Regions from separate parts of the Nonomuraea sp. LP-02 genome, predicted to be linked through region 1. Evidence: riboswitches for the same ligand, from Rfam matches in the RefSeq annotation. Region 1 holds a riboswitch; the other holds the start of a gene.
What was found. Region 1 has a riboswitch for thiamine pyrophosphate ahead of tenA (thiaminase II). Riboswitches for the same ligand answer to the same signal wherever they lie in the genome.
Positions count from the first base shown of each region.

Region 2: linked by a shared signal. The riboswitch ahead of thiO (glycine oxidase ThiO) and the one ahead of tenA (thiaminase II) in region 1 are both predicted to bind thiamine pyrophosphate.

Region 1 covers NZ_JAXCLK010000001.1:5,693,899-5,701,519, forward strand. The annotation lists gene SMD20_RS26545 (M28 family metallopeptidase) at 1-235, opposite strand, end outside; gene SMD20_RS26550 (DNA polymerase domain-containing protein) at 362-1,321, opposite strand; TPP riboswitch at 1,347-1,442, shown strand; gene tenA (thiaminase II) at 1,430-2,104, shown strand; gene SMD20_RS26560 (maleylpyruvate isomerase family mycothiol-dependent enzyme) at 2,108-2,740, opposite strand; gene SMD20_RS26565 (MarR family winged helix-turn-helix transcriptional regulator) at 2,802-3,227, shown strand; gene SMD20_RS26570 (carbon starvation CstA family protein) at 3,224-5,350, opposite strand; gene SMD20_RS26575 (hypothetical protein) at 5,354-5,692, opposite strand; gene SMD20_RS26580 (hypothetical protein) at 5,913-6,125, shown strand; gene SMD20_RS26585 (GNAT family N-acetyltransferase) at 6,179-6,706, shown strand; gene SMD20_RS26590 (GNAT family N-acetyltransferase) at 6,699-7,235, opposite strand; gene SMD20_RS26595 (bifunctional metallophosphatase/5'-nucleotidase) at 7,317-7,621, opposite strand, start outside.
Region 2 covers NZ_JAXCLK010000001.1:3,188,009-3,195,629, reverse strand. The annotation lists gene allB (allantoinase AllB) at 1-1,003, shown strand, start outside; gene alc (allantoicase) at 1,000-1,959, shown strand; gene SMD20_RS14840 (Stk1 family PASTA domain-containing Ser/Thr kinase) at 1,975-4,056, opposite strand; gene SMD20_RS14835 (thiazole synthase) at 4,181-4,936, opposite strand; gene thiS (sulfur carrier protein ThiS) at 4,929-5,129, opposite strand; gene thiO (glycine oxidase ThiO) at 5,126-6,247, opposite strand; TPP riboswitch at 6,235-6,351, opposite strand; gene SMD20_RS14820 (NAD(P)/FAD-dependent oxidoreductase) at 6,433-7,596, shown strand.

The DNA of each region.
Region 1 (7,621 bases):
CGTAGTCGCGGGAGGCCCGGTAGCCGGGGGTGCCGACGGCGCGGGTGCCGCCGCCTGCGTCGGCGATCGCCTGGAGAGCGTTGAGGTGCTTGGTGACGTTCGTGCCCTTGACCTGCTTGACGAGCAGTTTGGCGAAGACGTCGTCGAGGCCGCCGGTCCGCGCCTGCGCGGGTGGCGCGACGAGGACCGTGGTGAGGAGCAGGCCGAGCGCGACGGCGATTCTACGCATACGCATGCGACGGATCTCCCTGTGCCGGGATCGGGTACGGCGCGCGTAGTCCCCCCGAGCCGCGCCGAACGCGAACGTAACCCGGTACCGAGCCGCTGAGAAGGCCCACTGTCACCACGGATTCACGCTGTCTCAGGTCGCCTCGCGGCGGGCACGGGCACGCCGCTTCCCCTCGTGCATCGCCTGCACCCGCGCCACCGGGATCGTGTGCCCCTCTTCCACCAGGTCGGCGGGCAGGCGCTGCGGCTCGGGCATCTCCCCCGCCCACGGATCGTTCTTCTCGACCAGCGCCGCCGCCGTCCTGATGGTGAAGTCGCGCGGCGTGACCCGGTCCAGGTCCGGCCACGGCACGGGGAACGACACCGGCACGCCGGGCCGGATCCGCGGGCTGTAGGCGGCCACGACCGTCGCGCCGCCCGCCCGCGTGGAGTCGATGAAGACCTTGCCCGCGCGGTCCTCCCTGATGAACGCCGTCGTCGCGAGCGCCGGGTCCACCCGCTCGGCGCGGGCCCCGATCGCGCGGGTGGCGGCGGCCAGGTCCTCCATCGGGACGCCCGGCTCGACCGGCACGAACACGTGCACGCCCTTGGCCCCGCTGGTCTTCACCGCGCCCGCCAGCCCCGCGTCCGCCAGCGCCTGCCGCACCAGGAACGCCGCCCGCACGGCCAGCTCGAACGACTCCGTGCCCTCCGGCGGATCGAGGTCCAGCACCAGGTGGGTGAAGTGGTCGCCGGCGAACAGCGCCGGGTGGTACTCCACCGCCCGCTGGTTGCCGAACCAGATCAGCGTCCGCCGGTCGTTGCCCAGCGCGTACGTCACCTGCCGCCGCGACGAGTCCGCCCACACCGAGACGCGCTCGATCCACGGAGGGGCGTACTTCGGCAGGTTCTTCTGCATGAAGGGCTCCTGCCCGGGGCGTACCCGGACGACCGAGAGCGCCCGGTCGCGCAGCACCGGCACCAGGCGGTCCGCGACCGCGTCGAGATAGTCGACCAGGTCGCGTTTGGTGGCCTCGGCCCCGTCGAACAGCGGCTGGTCGAGATTGGTCAGCGTCACGCCCTCGCGGGTCTCCTCGCCGGTCACCCCGTCCACGATATCCGAACACCTGTTACAGTGATCGACTGACGCGGGGTGCCCGGCGATCCGGGCTGAGATCACACCCGTCGAACCTGATCTAGCTCGCACTAGCGAAGGGACGTCATGTTCTGCGATGACATGTGGCTGCGCACGGCCGACCTGATGACCGCGATCCACGGCCACCCGTTCAACGTCGCGCTCGGCGACGGCACCCTCGACGCCGACCGGTTCGCGTTCTACATCGTGCAGGACGCCCGCTACCTGGAGGCGTTCTCCAAGGCGCTCGCCACCGCCTCGGCGCGGGCCACCGACCTGGACGAGGCGGCGTTCTTCGCGAGCAGCGCGCACACGGCGCTGGCCGCCGAGCGCCTGCTGCACGCCGGCTACGTCGCCGAGCTGGGCGCGGACGCGGCCGGGGTCACCACGTCGCCGACGTGCCTGGCGTACGCGTCCTACCTCCAGGCGACGGCGCTGTCGGCGCCGTACCCGGTGCTGGTGGCGGCGCTGCTGCCGTGCTTCTGGATCTACCAGGACGTGGGCACGGCGCTGCTGGGGCGCGCGGGCGACCTCGGCGGACACCCGTACGGCAAGTGGATCTCCACCTACTCCGACCCGGAGTTCGCGGCGTCGGTGACCCGGGCCAAGGCGATCGCCGACCGGCTCGCCGAAGGCGCGGACGCCGGCACGCGGGCGGCGATGGAGCAGGCTTATCTGACGGCGGCGGCGTACGAGTGGATGTTCTGGGACAGCGCCTGGCGGCGCGAGGGCTGGCCCACGGCCCGCTGGCTCGCGCCCTGACCTTCAGCCGAGCCGTCGCGCCAGCTCGGGCAGGCCGGGGCCGGTCAGCGCGGCCAGCCCGGCGGGCCGCCCGCTGAGCACGAGCAGCAGCGACCCGACCGGCCCCTCGACGCTCTCCCCCGCGCCGGCCGACCAGTCGGCGTCGGTGGCGGCGAAGCGCAGCCCGGCGAAGCGCCGCCGGGGGTGGAAGGGGAAGCCGCGGTCCCAGACGTGCTGGGCGCAGGCCCGCGCGGCGGCGACCGGCATGGCCCGTTCGATGCCGAGCGGAACGGCGATGTCCTGGCCGTGTACGAGCACGTCGAACAGCGGGTCGAGCGGTTTCGTCGAGGGCTGCCTGCGGCGCGAGTCCGCGGAGCGGCGGATCTCGGCGACCAGCCGGTCCGCCGGGCGCCGGCGGGCCAGCCGCACCGCGCTGTCGTGGATGGCGCGGTCGAAGTCCCCTCTCGCCCGGACGAACGCGGCGAGCGCCCGCCCGGTGTGCGCCGTGGCGAACGTGAGGTGCGCCGCGACGTCCCGCACCCGCCAGCCCTCGCACAGCGAGGGCCGGTCCCATGCGGCCTCGGGCAGCGCGTCGAGCAGGTCGGCGAGGTCGCGGCGCTCGCTCGCGAGGACGGACCGGATCTCTTCCTGGCGCATGCCTCCCCCTTTGCTAAGGTTGCCGTAATATAAGGCAGCCTTAGCGTTTTGGAGAAGGACCGTGGCCGCCACACATCCGCCGCACGTCGTGGCCCTGCTGTACGAGGCGTTCCTGCGCCTCCAGGACGTCGTCCAGGAGGCGGCCCACGAGCACGCCCCCGGCGTCCGCCCCGCCCACCAGGCGCTGTTCTTCCACATGGAGCACGACGGCATCCGGCTGAGCCGGCTCGCGGCGAAGGCCCGGATGACCCCGCAGGCCATGGGCGCCCTCGTGGACGACCTGGAGGGCCTCGGCTACCTGCGCCGGATCCCCGACCCGGCCGACCGCCGGGCCAAGCTGATCGTTTTCACCGAGCGCGGCGACGCGGCGCTGAGAGCCGGCTACGCCGCCATCGACGAGGTGGAGCGGCGGCTCACGGCGCTGCTCGGCGAGGACGGCCTCGCCGAGCTCAACGCCACGCTCACCCGCGTGATCAAGGAGTTCTAGCCGCCCGCGGCGCCGCGGGCGGCCATCGCCTCCTTCTCCTCGCGGGTGGCGATCAGGCCGGACGGCGCGAGCAGCTTCGACTCCTCGAACGGCTCCTCCGTGGTCGGCAGCGGCTCGCGCGCCCGGATCGCCGTGACCCACACGCGGACCGCGTCGAGGATCACGATGACGATCATGACGGCGAACAGCGCGGCCAGGACGCCGTCCACGGTGGAGTTGATGACGATCTGCCGCATCGCGTCCATCGACTTGGCCGGGGCGAGCACCTGCCCCTGGTCGATCGCGCTCTGGTAGCGGTCGCGCTGGGCGAAGAAGCCGAGCGTCGGGTCGGCGGAGAAGACCTTCTGGTAGCTCGCCGTCAGGGTGACCGCGGCGTCCCAGGCCAGCGGCACGCCCGTCACCCAGGCCCACTTGAGCCGCCCGCTCTTGATCAGCAGCGTGGTGGCCACGGTGAGCGCCACCGCCGCGAGGAGCTGGTTGGCGATGCCGAACAGCGGGAACAGCTGGTTGATGCCGCCGAGCGGGTCGTTGACGCCCTGGTAGAGGAAGTAGCCCCAGGCCGCCACGACCACCGCGCTCGACCCCACCAGGCCCGGCCACCAGCTCACCCGCGCCATCGGCTTCCACAGGTTGCCGAGGGTGTCCTGGAGCATGAACCGGCCCACCCGGGTGCCGGCGTCCACGGTCGTGAGGATGAACAGCGCCTCGAACATGATCGCGAAGTGGTACCAGAACGCCTGGAGCGCGGCCCCGCCGAGGAAGCCGGAGAAGATCTGCGAGATGCCGACGGCCAGCGTCGGCGCCCCGCCGGTGCGTGCGATCAGCGTCTCCTCCTGCACGGCCGCCGCCGCGGCCTGGAGCTGCTCCGGCGTGATCGTGAAGCCCATGTTCGCGACGGCCTCGGAGGCCGACTGCACGGTGGCGCCGAGCACCCCGGCCGGGGCGTTCATCGCGAAGTAGAGGCCGGGCGACAGCACGCAGGCCGCGGTGATGGCCATGACGGCCACGAACGACTCCATGAGCATGGAGCCGTAGCCGATCATCCGGACCTGGCTCTCCTTCTGGATCAGCTTCGGGGTGGTGCCGGAGGAGATCAGCGCGTGGAACCCGGACAGCGCCCCGCAGGCGATGATGATGAACACGAACGGGAACAGCGAGCCCGCGAAGACCGGCCCCTTGCCGTTGAAGGCGAAGTCGGTGAAGGCGGTGGTGCGCAGCGGCGGCATGGTGACCGCGATGCCGATCGCGATCAGCACGATCGTCCCGATTTTCATGAAGGTCGAGAGATAATCGCGCGGCGCGAGCAGCATCCACACCGGCAGCACCGCGGCGACGAACCCGTACGCGATGAGCCAGAGCGCGAGCGCCGACGGGCTCAGCGTGAAGAACGGCGCCCAGCTCGACCCCTGCACCCAGCCGCCCGCCACGATGGCGAGGACCAGCAACGCGACCCCGATCACGGTCGTCTCGACGACCCGGCCCGGCCGCAGCACCCGCAGGTAGAAGCCCATGAACAGGGCGATCGGGATGGTCATCGCGATCGAGAAGACGCCCCACGGCGAGCGTGCCAGCGCGTTGACCACGACCAGCGCCAGCACCGCGAGCAGGATGATCATGATGGCGAACACCGCGACGAGCGCGGCCACCCCGCCGACAGGGCCGATCTCCTCGCGGGCCATCTGGCCGAGGCTGCGGCCGTTGCGGCGCATGGAGAAGAACAGCACCACCATGTCCTGGACGGCCCCGGCGAAGATGACGCCGGCGATGATCCAGATGGTGCCGGGCAGGTAGCCCATCTGGGCGGCCAGCACCGGCCCGACCAGCGGCCCTGCGCCGGCGATGGCCGCGAAGTGGTGCCCGAACAGGATGCGCCGGTCCGTCGGCTGGTAGTCGATGCCGTTGTCGAGCCGCTCGGCCGGGGTGGCCCGGCGGTCGTCGGCCCTCAGCACCCTGCGCACGATGAAGCGGGCGTAGAACCGGTAGGCGATGGCGTACGAGCCGAGCGCGGCGCACAGCAGCCACACCGCGTTGACGTTCTCGCCCCGGGACAGGGCGAGCACCGCCCAGCCGGTGGCGCCCACGACGGCGACCGCCGTCCAGATGATCACGGAACGCAGCTTCACCGGTTACCTCCCTTGGGAAGAGCCATACAGCGGACGCCCCAGGCAGCAGCGGAGGCCGGCGTCCGGCGGCAGATCGGTGGTGAAGCGCCGCCAGCGCCACAGCGGGCGGCAGTCGATCACGACCGGGGCCCCGGCCAGGTGCACCCAGGCGGTGGGGTGCGCGTACACGACGCCGGGCAGCAGGCCGCGCGCCCGCTTCGGCAGGCGGGAGCGGCGCAGCGGCCGGACGGAGAACTCGCCGGCGTCCGCGCAGCAGAGGCCGGTGACGTGCCAGTCGAAGAACACCACTTCGTCGTCGCGCAGAGCTTCACGAGCCGCGGGCGTGAGCGTGAGAGCGGACATTTGTGGCTCCTGCACAACAGGTAGCTCAGAAATTACCGACGGCCTTACCCGGCGTAGTCGCGCTTGAAACCGCCTTTGGCGGGCGTGAAACTTTCAGTGACCTTATGCGTGGTTTAGCCTGATCAGGCCCTTCCATCACGCTTTACCCGCTGTTCGAACGACGGTTGATCGCCTTTTTCGGTGACAATCCCGGCAGGAATCGTTCCCGCGGGAGGTATCGATGCGCAAGGCACGTGCTCTGCTCGTCTCGGCTCTGCTCGCCGGGGGTGTGCTGACGACGGTCACCGCCACCCCGGCACACGCCGAGAGCCTCCGAGGCGTCTACTACGACTACTCCGAGTGCCAGCGGATCGGCCAGTACGGCTACAGCCAGGGCTGGTGGGGCTTCTGGCACTGCGAGTCCCAGTACAACTTCTACTTCCTGTACGCCTGACCCGGGGAAATCCCTTTGCGGGCGGGAGCGGCGGCCTGGTAGATCTGGCCCGCGTGCTGACCGGACGACGCGTACGCCTGAGAGCCCTCGAACCCGCCGACAGCGAGCCGCTGTGGCGCTGGTACCACGACCCCGAGGTGGGCCGGTGGATGGACGGCACCCCGCCCATCTCCCTGGCCCAGAACATCGAGAAGGGCCAGAACCGCCCGCGCAACACCTTCGAGCAGATGGTCCTCGGCATCGAGGCGCTCGACGACGGCAAGCTCATCGGCTACGTCGCGCTCGGCGACACCGACTTCCGGCACGGCGAGGCCGAGCTGCAGAGCATCGCCATCGGCGACCGCGACCGCTGGGGCGGCGGCTACGCCACCGACGCCCTGCGGGTCATCTGCCGCTACGCCTTCGAGGAGATGGGCCTGCACCGCCTGACGTTGTGGGTGGTGGCCGACAACGCGGCGGCGGTGCGGGCGTACACGAAGGTCGGGTTCGTGGAGGAGGGGCGCAAGAGGGAGTCCTTCCGTGCCCGGGGCAAGCGGCACGACTTCCTCATGATGGGGTTGCTGAGCTCCGAGCTCAGGTGAGCTCGTCGTCCCAGTCGGGCGGGGTGACCTCGCCCGACTCCCAGTCGGCGCGCAGGATGCCGTAGCCGATCGTGTCGTGGCGCGTCCCGTCGGGGGCGGGCCAGGCCCGCCGGTAGTGCGCCTCCTTGGCGTAGCCGTTGCGGCGGAAGGCCGCTCGCATGGCGCGGTTGTCCTGGCGGGTGTTGCCCTCGATCCGCTCGATTTCGGGCAGCTCGGTGAACAGGTAGCGGGTCAGCCAGGCGACGGCCGCCGTGCCGAGGCCCTTGCCGCGCCAGGCGGCCCGTACGCGCAGGTCGAACATCGGCGTGTCGTCGTCGAGGTCCTGGAGCCTGACCAGCCCCACCCGCTCGCCGCCGGTCACGATCCAGAACGTACGGTTGCCGCCGTCGTCGTAGCCGCCCTCGGCGACCCGCCGCAGGACGGCCTCCCGCTCCTGGACGCCGGCGTGGTAAGGCCACTCCTCGCCGGTCAGGAAGTCGGCCAGGGCGGTGGCGTCGGCCGCCTCGAACCTCGTGAACTCGATGCGCATCCGCCCGACGATGGCCACCGCGCCGGGCCCCGGTCAACCGGTTTTCGGAACGGGCCCGCGTGGCGGGCCCGTTCCGCGAACTCAGCCGGTCACGGTGATGCGGTTGGTGGCGGGCGGGGCGACGGGGCTGTTCGCGCCGAGGTAGGCGACGAAGGCGTCGATGTCCAGCGGCCCGCTCCACAGGTCGGTGCCCTCGGTGAAGGCGGCGAAGGCGTCGCCGCCGCCGACCAGGAAGTTGTTCGCCGCGACCCGGATGGTCTGGGTGTCCGTCACCGGCACCCCGTCGATCTTCATGTCCGACACCTTGGAGCCCCAGGCGGCGCTGGTGCTGTAGGTGTAGGTGAAGTTCGCGGAGGGCTGGAGGATCTTGTTGAACGGCTGGTTGT
Region 2 (7,621 bases), 2.5 Mb from region 1:
GGCCGCACTGGAGACCAAGCTGGCCGCGGCGCGCGGGCAGTGCCACGTGGACGTCGGGTTCTGGGGCGGGGCGGTGCCGGGCAACGTCAAGGAGCTGGGCCCGCTGCACGAGCGCGGCGTGCTCGGCTTCAAGTGCTTCATGTCGCCGTCCGGGGTGGCGGAGTTCCCGCCGCTGGCGGGAGGCGACCTGCGGCGGGCGCTGGAGGAGGTGGCCGGGTTCGGCGGGCTCATGGTGGTGCACGCCGAGGACCCGGCGCTGCTGGCGGAGCCGGACGGGCCGACGTACCCGGAGTTCCTGGCCTCGCGGCCGGAGGCCGCCGAGCGCGGCGCCGTCCACCGGCTCGTGGAGCTGGCCAGGGAGACCGGCGCGCGGGTGCACGTCCTGCACGTCTCCAGCGCCGCCTGCCTGGACGTGCTCGCGGCGGCCCGCGCCGACGGCCTGCCGGTCACCGCGGAGACCTGCCCGCACTACCTGACGCTGGAGGCCGAACGGGTGCCCGAGGGGGCGACGGCGTTCAAGTGCTGCCCGCCGATCCGTTCGGCGGCCAACCGCGACCTGCTGTGGGAAGGGCTGGCCGAGGGCACGCTGAGCTGCGTGGTGTCGGACCACTCGCCGTCCACCGCCGACCTCAAGGTGCCCGACTTCGCCGCGGCCTGGGGCGGGATCGCCTCGCTGCAGCTCGGCCTGTCCGCCGTGTGGACGGAGGCGGCCCGCCGGGGGCACCGGCTCGCCGACGTGGTGCGCTGGATGGCCGCCGCCCCGGCCGCGCTGGCCGGGATCCCCGGCAAGGGCACGATCGCGCCGGGCAACGACGCCGACCTCGTCGCCTTCGACCCGGCCGCCGACCAGGCCGTGGACGCCGCCCGCCTGCACCACAAGAACCCCGTCACCCCCTACCACGGGCAGGTGCTCAAGGGCGTGGTGCTGACCACCTGGCTGCGCGGCCGGCCCGTGGACGGCGAGCCGCACGGGAAATTCCTCCTGAGAGAGAGCACTGGATGACCAGCTTCACCATGCTGCCCGACCTCGCCCTGCGCACCTTCGGCGGGGCGGTCGTGGCCGCCAGCGACGAGTCGTTCGCCGAGAAGGAGAGCCTCGTCCGGCCAGGACGGCCCGGCTTCCGCCCCGAGACCTTCGGGCCCAAGGGCCAGGTGTACGACGGCTGGGAGACCCGGCGCCGGCGCGAGCCCGGCCACGACTGGGCGCTCGTGCGGCTCGGCGTGCCCGGCGTGATCCGCGGCGTGGTGATCGACACCGCCTGGTTCAAGGGCAACTACCCGCCGTACGCGACCGTCGAGGCCGCCCGCGTCGAGGGCCACCCGTCGCCCGCCGAACTGCTGGCGGCCCCGTGGACGGAGATCGTGCCGCGGGCCGCGCTGAAGGGCGACGCCGAGCACCACTTCGAGGCCGCGGGCGAGTTCCACGGCACCCACGTACGGCTCACCATCTTCCCTGACGGCGGCGTCGCCCGCCTGCGCGTGCACGGCGAGCCCCGCCCCGACCTGTCCGTGTACGACGGCCTCGGCCTCGACCTGGCCGCCCTCGCCAACGGCGGCGTCGTCACCGCCTGCTCCGACGACTTCTACTCGGCCCCCCACAACGTCATCGCCCCCGGCCTGGCCCGCCACCAGGCGGAGGGCTGGGAGACCGCGCGGCGGCGGGACGGCGGCAACGACTGGCTGATCATCCGGCTGGCCGGGCGCGGCGTGCTCAGGCTGGCCGAGATCGACACCACGAACCTGCTCTTCAACGCCCCCGCCGCGGTCACCCTCACCGGTTTCGACGGCGAGCCCGGCGCGGCCGCGCCCGTGGAGCTGCTGCCGCGCACCCGCCTGCAGCCGGACACCCCGCACCGGTTCCGCCTGGCGGCGGCGACGCCGGTCACCCACGTGCGGGTGGACATCCACCCGGACGGCGGCCTGGCGAGGGTCCGCCTCCACGGACACCTGACGCCCTGACCCGCCGGCCGGGGATCACTGCCAGAGGTGGACGGTGGCTCCGGCCGGGCGCTCGCTGTTGGGCAGCGGGCGCTGGAACTGGACCACGCCGCGGTTGCCGAGCCGGTGGACCTGCACCTTGAAGCCCTGCGCCTCCAGGTCGCGGCGGGCGTCGTTGACGTTCTTGCCGATCACCTGCGGGACGATGGCGAGCTGCTGGTCGTCGCGGGCCTGGGTGTCGCCCTGGCCGAACCACTGCCAGAAGTCGGTCTGGCAGCGCGCCACCGTGACCATGACCTGCGCGCCCCCGTCGACCTCGGACTTGGCCTTCGGCACCTGGGCGATGACGGTGCACGGCTCGGCGTCGTCGTCGACCTCCTGGACCTGCACCTGGAAGCCCTGCTGGCCGAGGTAGGCGGCGGCCTCGTCCTTCGGCATGCCGCCGACGTCGGGCATCAGCAGGCCGGCGCTGACGAAGATGTCGACCCGCGCGCCCTCCTTGACCTTCTCGCCCACCTGCGGCGAGGAGCGGATGACCTTGTCGCGCTCGACCTGCGTGTTGGGCAGGCGCTTCACCGAGCCCGGGGTGAGCCCTTCCTTGGCGAGCGCGGCGCGGGCGTCGTTGCCGGTCATGCCGGTGACGTTGGGCACGACCACGCGCTTGGGGCCGAGCGAGGGCGTCAGCGTGATCGTGCTGCCCCGCTCGACCTCGGTGCCGGCGACCGGCTCGGTGGCCAGCACCAGGCCCTCGGCGGTCTTCTCCGAGTACTGGCCCGGGGCCGTCTTGACCTTGAAGCCGCCGTTGACCGCGCTCTGCTCGGCCAGCACCACGTTCCTGCCGACCAGGCTGGGCACCTGGACGTAGTCGGGCTGGGCGAAGAACCACCCGGTCAGCGCGATGGCGGCGACCATGACGCCGGCCAGCGCCACCAGGAACCAGTTGGGCCGGAACCCGCGCCGCCGCGCCGGCGCGGGCACCTCGACGCGCGGCTGGATGAGCGTGTGCGCGGGGGCGGCCTGCGGCATCGACGGGGCGGCGTGCACGGCGGTGCGGTCGTTCGGCTGGGACGGCGGCTGCGGGCGGAACTGCGCCCCGGACCCGGCCATCGGGCCGGACATCGCCCCCGAAACCGCCCCCGAAACCGCCCCCGAAACCGCGCCCGGCACCGCCCCAGAGCCCGTCATCGCGCCCGAGCCGGGGAACGGCACCGGCCCGGAGCCCGGCCCCGGTCCGTACGGCTGCGCCTGCGGCGTCGGCGGGAGCGTGGTGCGCGGCAGCATGCGGTGCGCGTCGACCGCCGCCACCAGCAGGGCCGTGGCGTCCTTGGGCCGGTCGTGCGGCTCACGCGCGGTCGCCTGCGCCACCAGCGTGTCGATCAGCGGCGGCACGTCGGGCGCCAGCGCGGAAGGCGGCGGCACCGTGTCGTGGACGTGCCGGTAGGCGACCGACATCGGCGTCTCGCCGTCGTAGGGCTGCTGCCCGGTCACCAGCTCGAACAGCATGATGCCGGCCGCGTAGACGTCGCTGCGCACGTCGGCCGCGCCGGTGAGCACCTGCTCGGGCGCCATGTAGCCGATGGTGCCGATCATCACGCCGGTGCGCGTCTGGTTGGTCGCCTCGATGGCCTTGGCCAGGCCGAAGTCCACGACCTTGACCCGCCCGTCGTCGGTCATCAGGACGTTCTCGGGCTTGACGTCGCGGTGCACCATGCCGGCCTGGTGGGCCGCGCCGAGGGCGGCCAGCACCGGGATCAGGATCTCCAGCGCCTCGCGGGCGGGCAGCCGGCCGCGCTCGCGCAGGACGTCGCGGAGCGTGCGGCCCGGCACGTACTCCATCGACAGGTAGACGACGTCGTTGTCGGTGCCCTGGTCGAAGACGTGCACGACGTTGGGATGGGAGAGACTGGCCACCGACTTCGCCTCGCCGATGAACCTCCGGACGAACGCCGGGTCGTCGGCCAGCGAGCGGTGCATGACCTTCAGCGCGACGGTCCGGTCCAGCCGGACGTCGAGCGCCAGGTAGACGGTCGCCATACCGCCCCGGGCGATCCGGCTCTCGATGCGATAGCGCCCATCGAGGAGCCGCCCGACCAGAGGGTCCGCAGTCGTCGTATCCACCCCGCTGAGTTTACGGGCGTTTTGGCACCGGCAGGGCCCAGCCGCCCGAAACCGATGCCGAGCCGTGCCCCCTGTGACGCGCCGGAGCCTCGCCAGCCCCGGCGCGTCCCTCGCGTCTCAGGAGTCAGGGCGTCATGGGGGAGGACGCCTCGGCGTAGCGGCGGCGCGGGATGCGCCCGGCCTGCCGCGCCAGCCGCCCGGCCGTCACCGCCGCCTTCATGGCCGCGGCCATCTGGTCGGGGCGCTGGGCCCGGGTGACCGCCGTCGCCAGCAGCACCGCGTCGCAGCCGAGCTCCATCGCCAGCGCGGCGTCGCTGGCCGTGCCGATCCCCGCGTCGAGAATCACCGGCACCGACGCGGCCTCCACGATCAGCTCGATGTTGTGCGGGTTGCGGATGCCGAGGCCCGATCCGATCGGCGCGCCCAGGGGCATCACCGCCGCGCAGCCCGCCTGCTCCAGCCGTCGGGCCAGCGCCGGGTCGTCGCCGATGTACGGGAGCACCACGAACCCGTCGGCCACCAGCCGCTCGGCCGCGTCGAAGGTCTCGATGGGGTCGGGCAGCAGCGTCCGCTCGTCGGCGATGACCTCCAGCTTGACCCAGTTCGTGCCGAGCGCCTCCCTGGCCAGCCGGGCCGTCAGCACGGCGTCGCCCGCCGTGAAGCAGCCGGCCGTGTTGGGCAGCACCTTGATGTGGCGCTCGCGCAGCACGTCGAGCACCGACCCGCGGGAGCGCGGGTCGAGCCGCCGCATGGCGACCGTGGTCAGCTCGGTGCCGGAGGCCGCCAGTGCCTGGTCGAGCACCTCCAGCGAGGGGGCGCCGCCGGTGCCCATGATGAGCCGGGAGGAGAACTTCTCCCCGGCGATGATCAGCTCATCCACCCTGCACCGCCGTCAGCACCTCCACGCGGTCGCGCTCACGCAGCGCCGTGGTCTCCCAGGCGCCGCGCGTGACCACCTCGTCGTTGACCGCCACGGCGACCCCGGTGGTCGTCGCGGTCAGGGCGCGTACGGCCTGCGCCACGGTCGTCCCGTCGGCGACCTCGTGCGTGGCCCCGTTGATCTGCACCATCATGCGATCTCTCCAAATCTCGCCGGCGAGCACAACGCCGCCAGCCCGCCCTCCTCGCCGCCCGCCTCCCCGGCCACCAGGGCCGCCGTCAGAGGCGCGAGCAGCACGCCGCCCCGGTGGTGTCCGGTGGCGAGCACCAGCCCGTCACCGGCCGGCCCGACGATCGGCACGTTGTCCGGCGTGCCGGGGCGCAGGCCCGCCACCACGTCGGCCAGCTCCAGCTCGGTCACGCCCGGCACCAGCTCCCTGGCGTCGCGCAGCAGCTCGTACAGGCCGCCGGCGGTCACCCGGGTGTCGAAGCCCAGCTCCTCCTGGGTCGCACCGACCACCAGCTCGCCGTCGCCCCGGGGGACGAGGTAGACGGGGGAGCCGTGCACGGAGCCTCGTACGCACCGGGTCAGCAGCGGCTGCGGCGAGCGCAGGCGCAGGATCTGCCCCTTGACCGGCCGCACCGGCACCCCGGCCAGAGCGGCGCTCCAGGCCCCGGCCGCCAGCACCACCGTCGTGGCGGGCAGCTCGGCACCCTCCTCCAGCCGCACACCCGTGACCCGGCCCGCCGGCCCGTCCGCGCGCAGCAGCGTGGTGACCCGGGCGCGTACGAGCGGCACGTCCAGACGTTCCAGCGCGGCGAGCAGCGCCGCCGTCACCCGGCGCGGATCCACCCAGGCGTCACCGGCGGCCAGCAGCCCGCCGCGCACCGACGGCGCCAGCATCGGCTCCAGGCGGCGGCACTCGCGCCCGGTCAGCCGCTCCACCGGGAGCCCCAACTTGTCCATGAACGCGGCCAGCTCGTCCAGCGCCGCGAGGTCGTCGGCCCCGAACGCCACGTCGAGCGTGCCCTCCGCGCGCAGGTCCACCCCGCGCGCCCCCTCGGGCAGCCCCGCGTCGGCGGCCAGCTCGGCGGCGAAGGCCGGCCAGCGGCGCAGCGACGCCAGGCCCAGCCGCAGCAGCGGCTCCTCGGTGTAGGTCACCTCGCTGACCGGCGCCAGCATGCCCGCGGCCGCGTGCGAGGCCCCGCCCGCGGGATCGGGATCGACCACGGTGACCGGCCGCCCCGCCCGCGCCAGCCGCCACGCGACGGACAGCCCGACGACCCCGCCGCCGACGATGACCTCCACCATGCGCTCCCTTCGCCGGCATGATCCGGATCAGGTGTCTTGCGGTCGAAGGCCCTGTACAGCCTTCCTCTCAGCCCGGTCACGGCCGGACTCCCGCGCGTCTTACGCCCCCAGCCTACGACCTCGCCGGCGGCGCCAGGCACGCCCCCCTTCGCCGCCGGGCCCCGTACCCGTCTATGGTCTTGGTCGTGGACCATGTCGTGGTGGTGGGAGCGGGCCTGGCCGGCGTACGCACGGTCGAGGCGCTGCGCGGGCGCGGATTCGGCGGCAGGATCACCCTCGTCGGGCGGGAACGCCACCGCCCCTACGACCGTCCGCCCCTGACCAAGAGCGTGCTGCTCGGCGAGTCCGACACCACCTTTGTCGACGCCGACCTCGCCGCGCTGCGCGTCGCCTTCCGTCCCGGCGTGTCCGCCACCGCGCTGCGGCCGGGCGCCGTCGAGACCACCGAGGGCGAGCTGCGCTACGACGGCCTGGTCATCGCGACCGGCGCCGACCCGGTCCTGCTGCCGGGCGACGGCCCCCAGCACGTCCTGCGCACCCTCGACGACGCGCACGAGCTGCGCGCCGCGCTCGTGCCCGGCGCCCGCGTCGTGGTCGCCGGCGCGGGCTGGGTGGGGGCCGAGGTGGCCACGGCCGCCCGCCGCGCCGGCTGCGCGGTCACCGTCGTCGAGGCCGGTCCCGCGCCGCTCGCCGCCGCCGTCGGCGAGGAGATCGGCGCCCGCACCGAACGCTGGTACGACGGCATCGACCTGCGTCTCGGCGCCATGGTCCACTCCGTCGAGGAGGGCGGCGTCGAGCTGGTCGGCGGCGAGTTCATCGACGCGCACGTGGTCGTCGCCGGCATCGGCGTGCGCCCGGCCGTCCAGTGGCTGGCCGACGCCGACCTCGACCTGCACAACGGCGTCGTCGTGGACGAGCACCTGCGCGCCTCGCTGCCCGGCACGGTCGCGGTGGGCGACTGCGCCGCCTGGTGGTCGCGCCGCTTCCAGGACCGGCTGCGGGTCGAGCACTGGGACACCGCGCTCAACGCCCCCGAGGTCGCCGCCGCGAGCCTGCTCGGCGAGGACGCCGTCTACGACCCGGTGCCGTACTTCTGGTCGGAGCAGTTCGGGCACATGGTCCAGTACGCCGGCCATCACCCCGCGGGCGAGCGCCTGCTCTACCGCGGCGGCCCCGAGGGCAAGTGGTCGGCCGTCTGGCTGAGGGGCGACGACACCCTCGCCGCGGTGTTCGCCGTCGACCGGCCGAGAGACCTCGTCCAGGGCCGCCGCATCATCGGCGCGGGCTCCCGGCTGGACGCGGAACGCCTGGTAGATCCAGACGTCCCCCTACGGGATTGTGTTGTTTGAGCAAGCACGGCATGTGGTAGTTGTG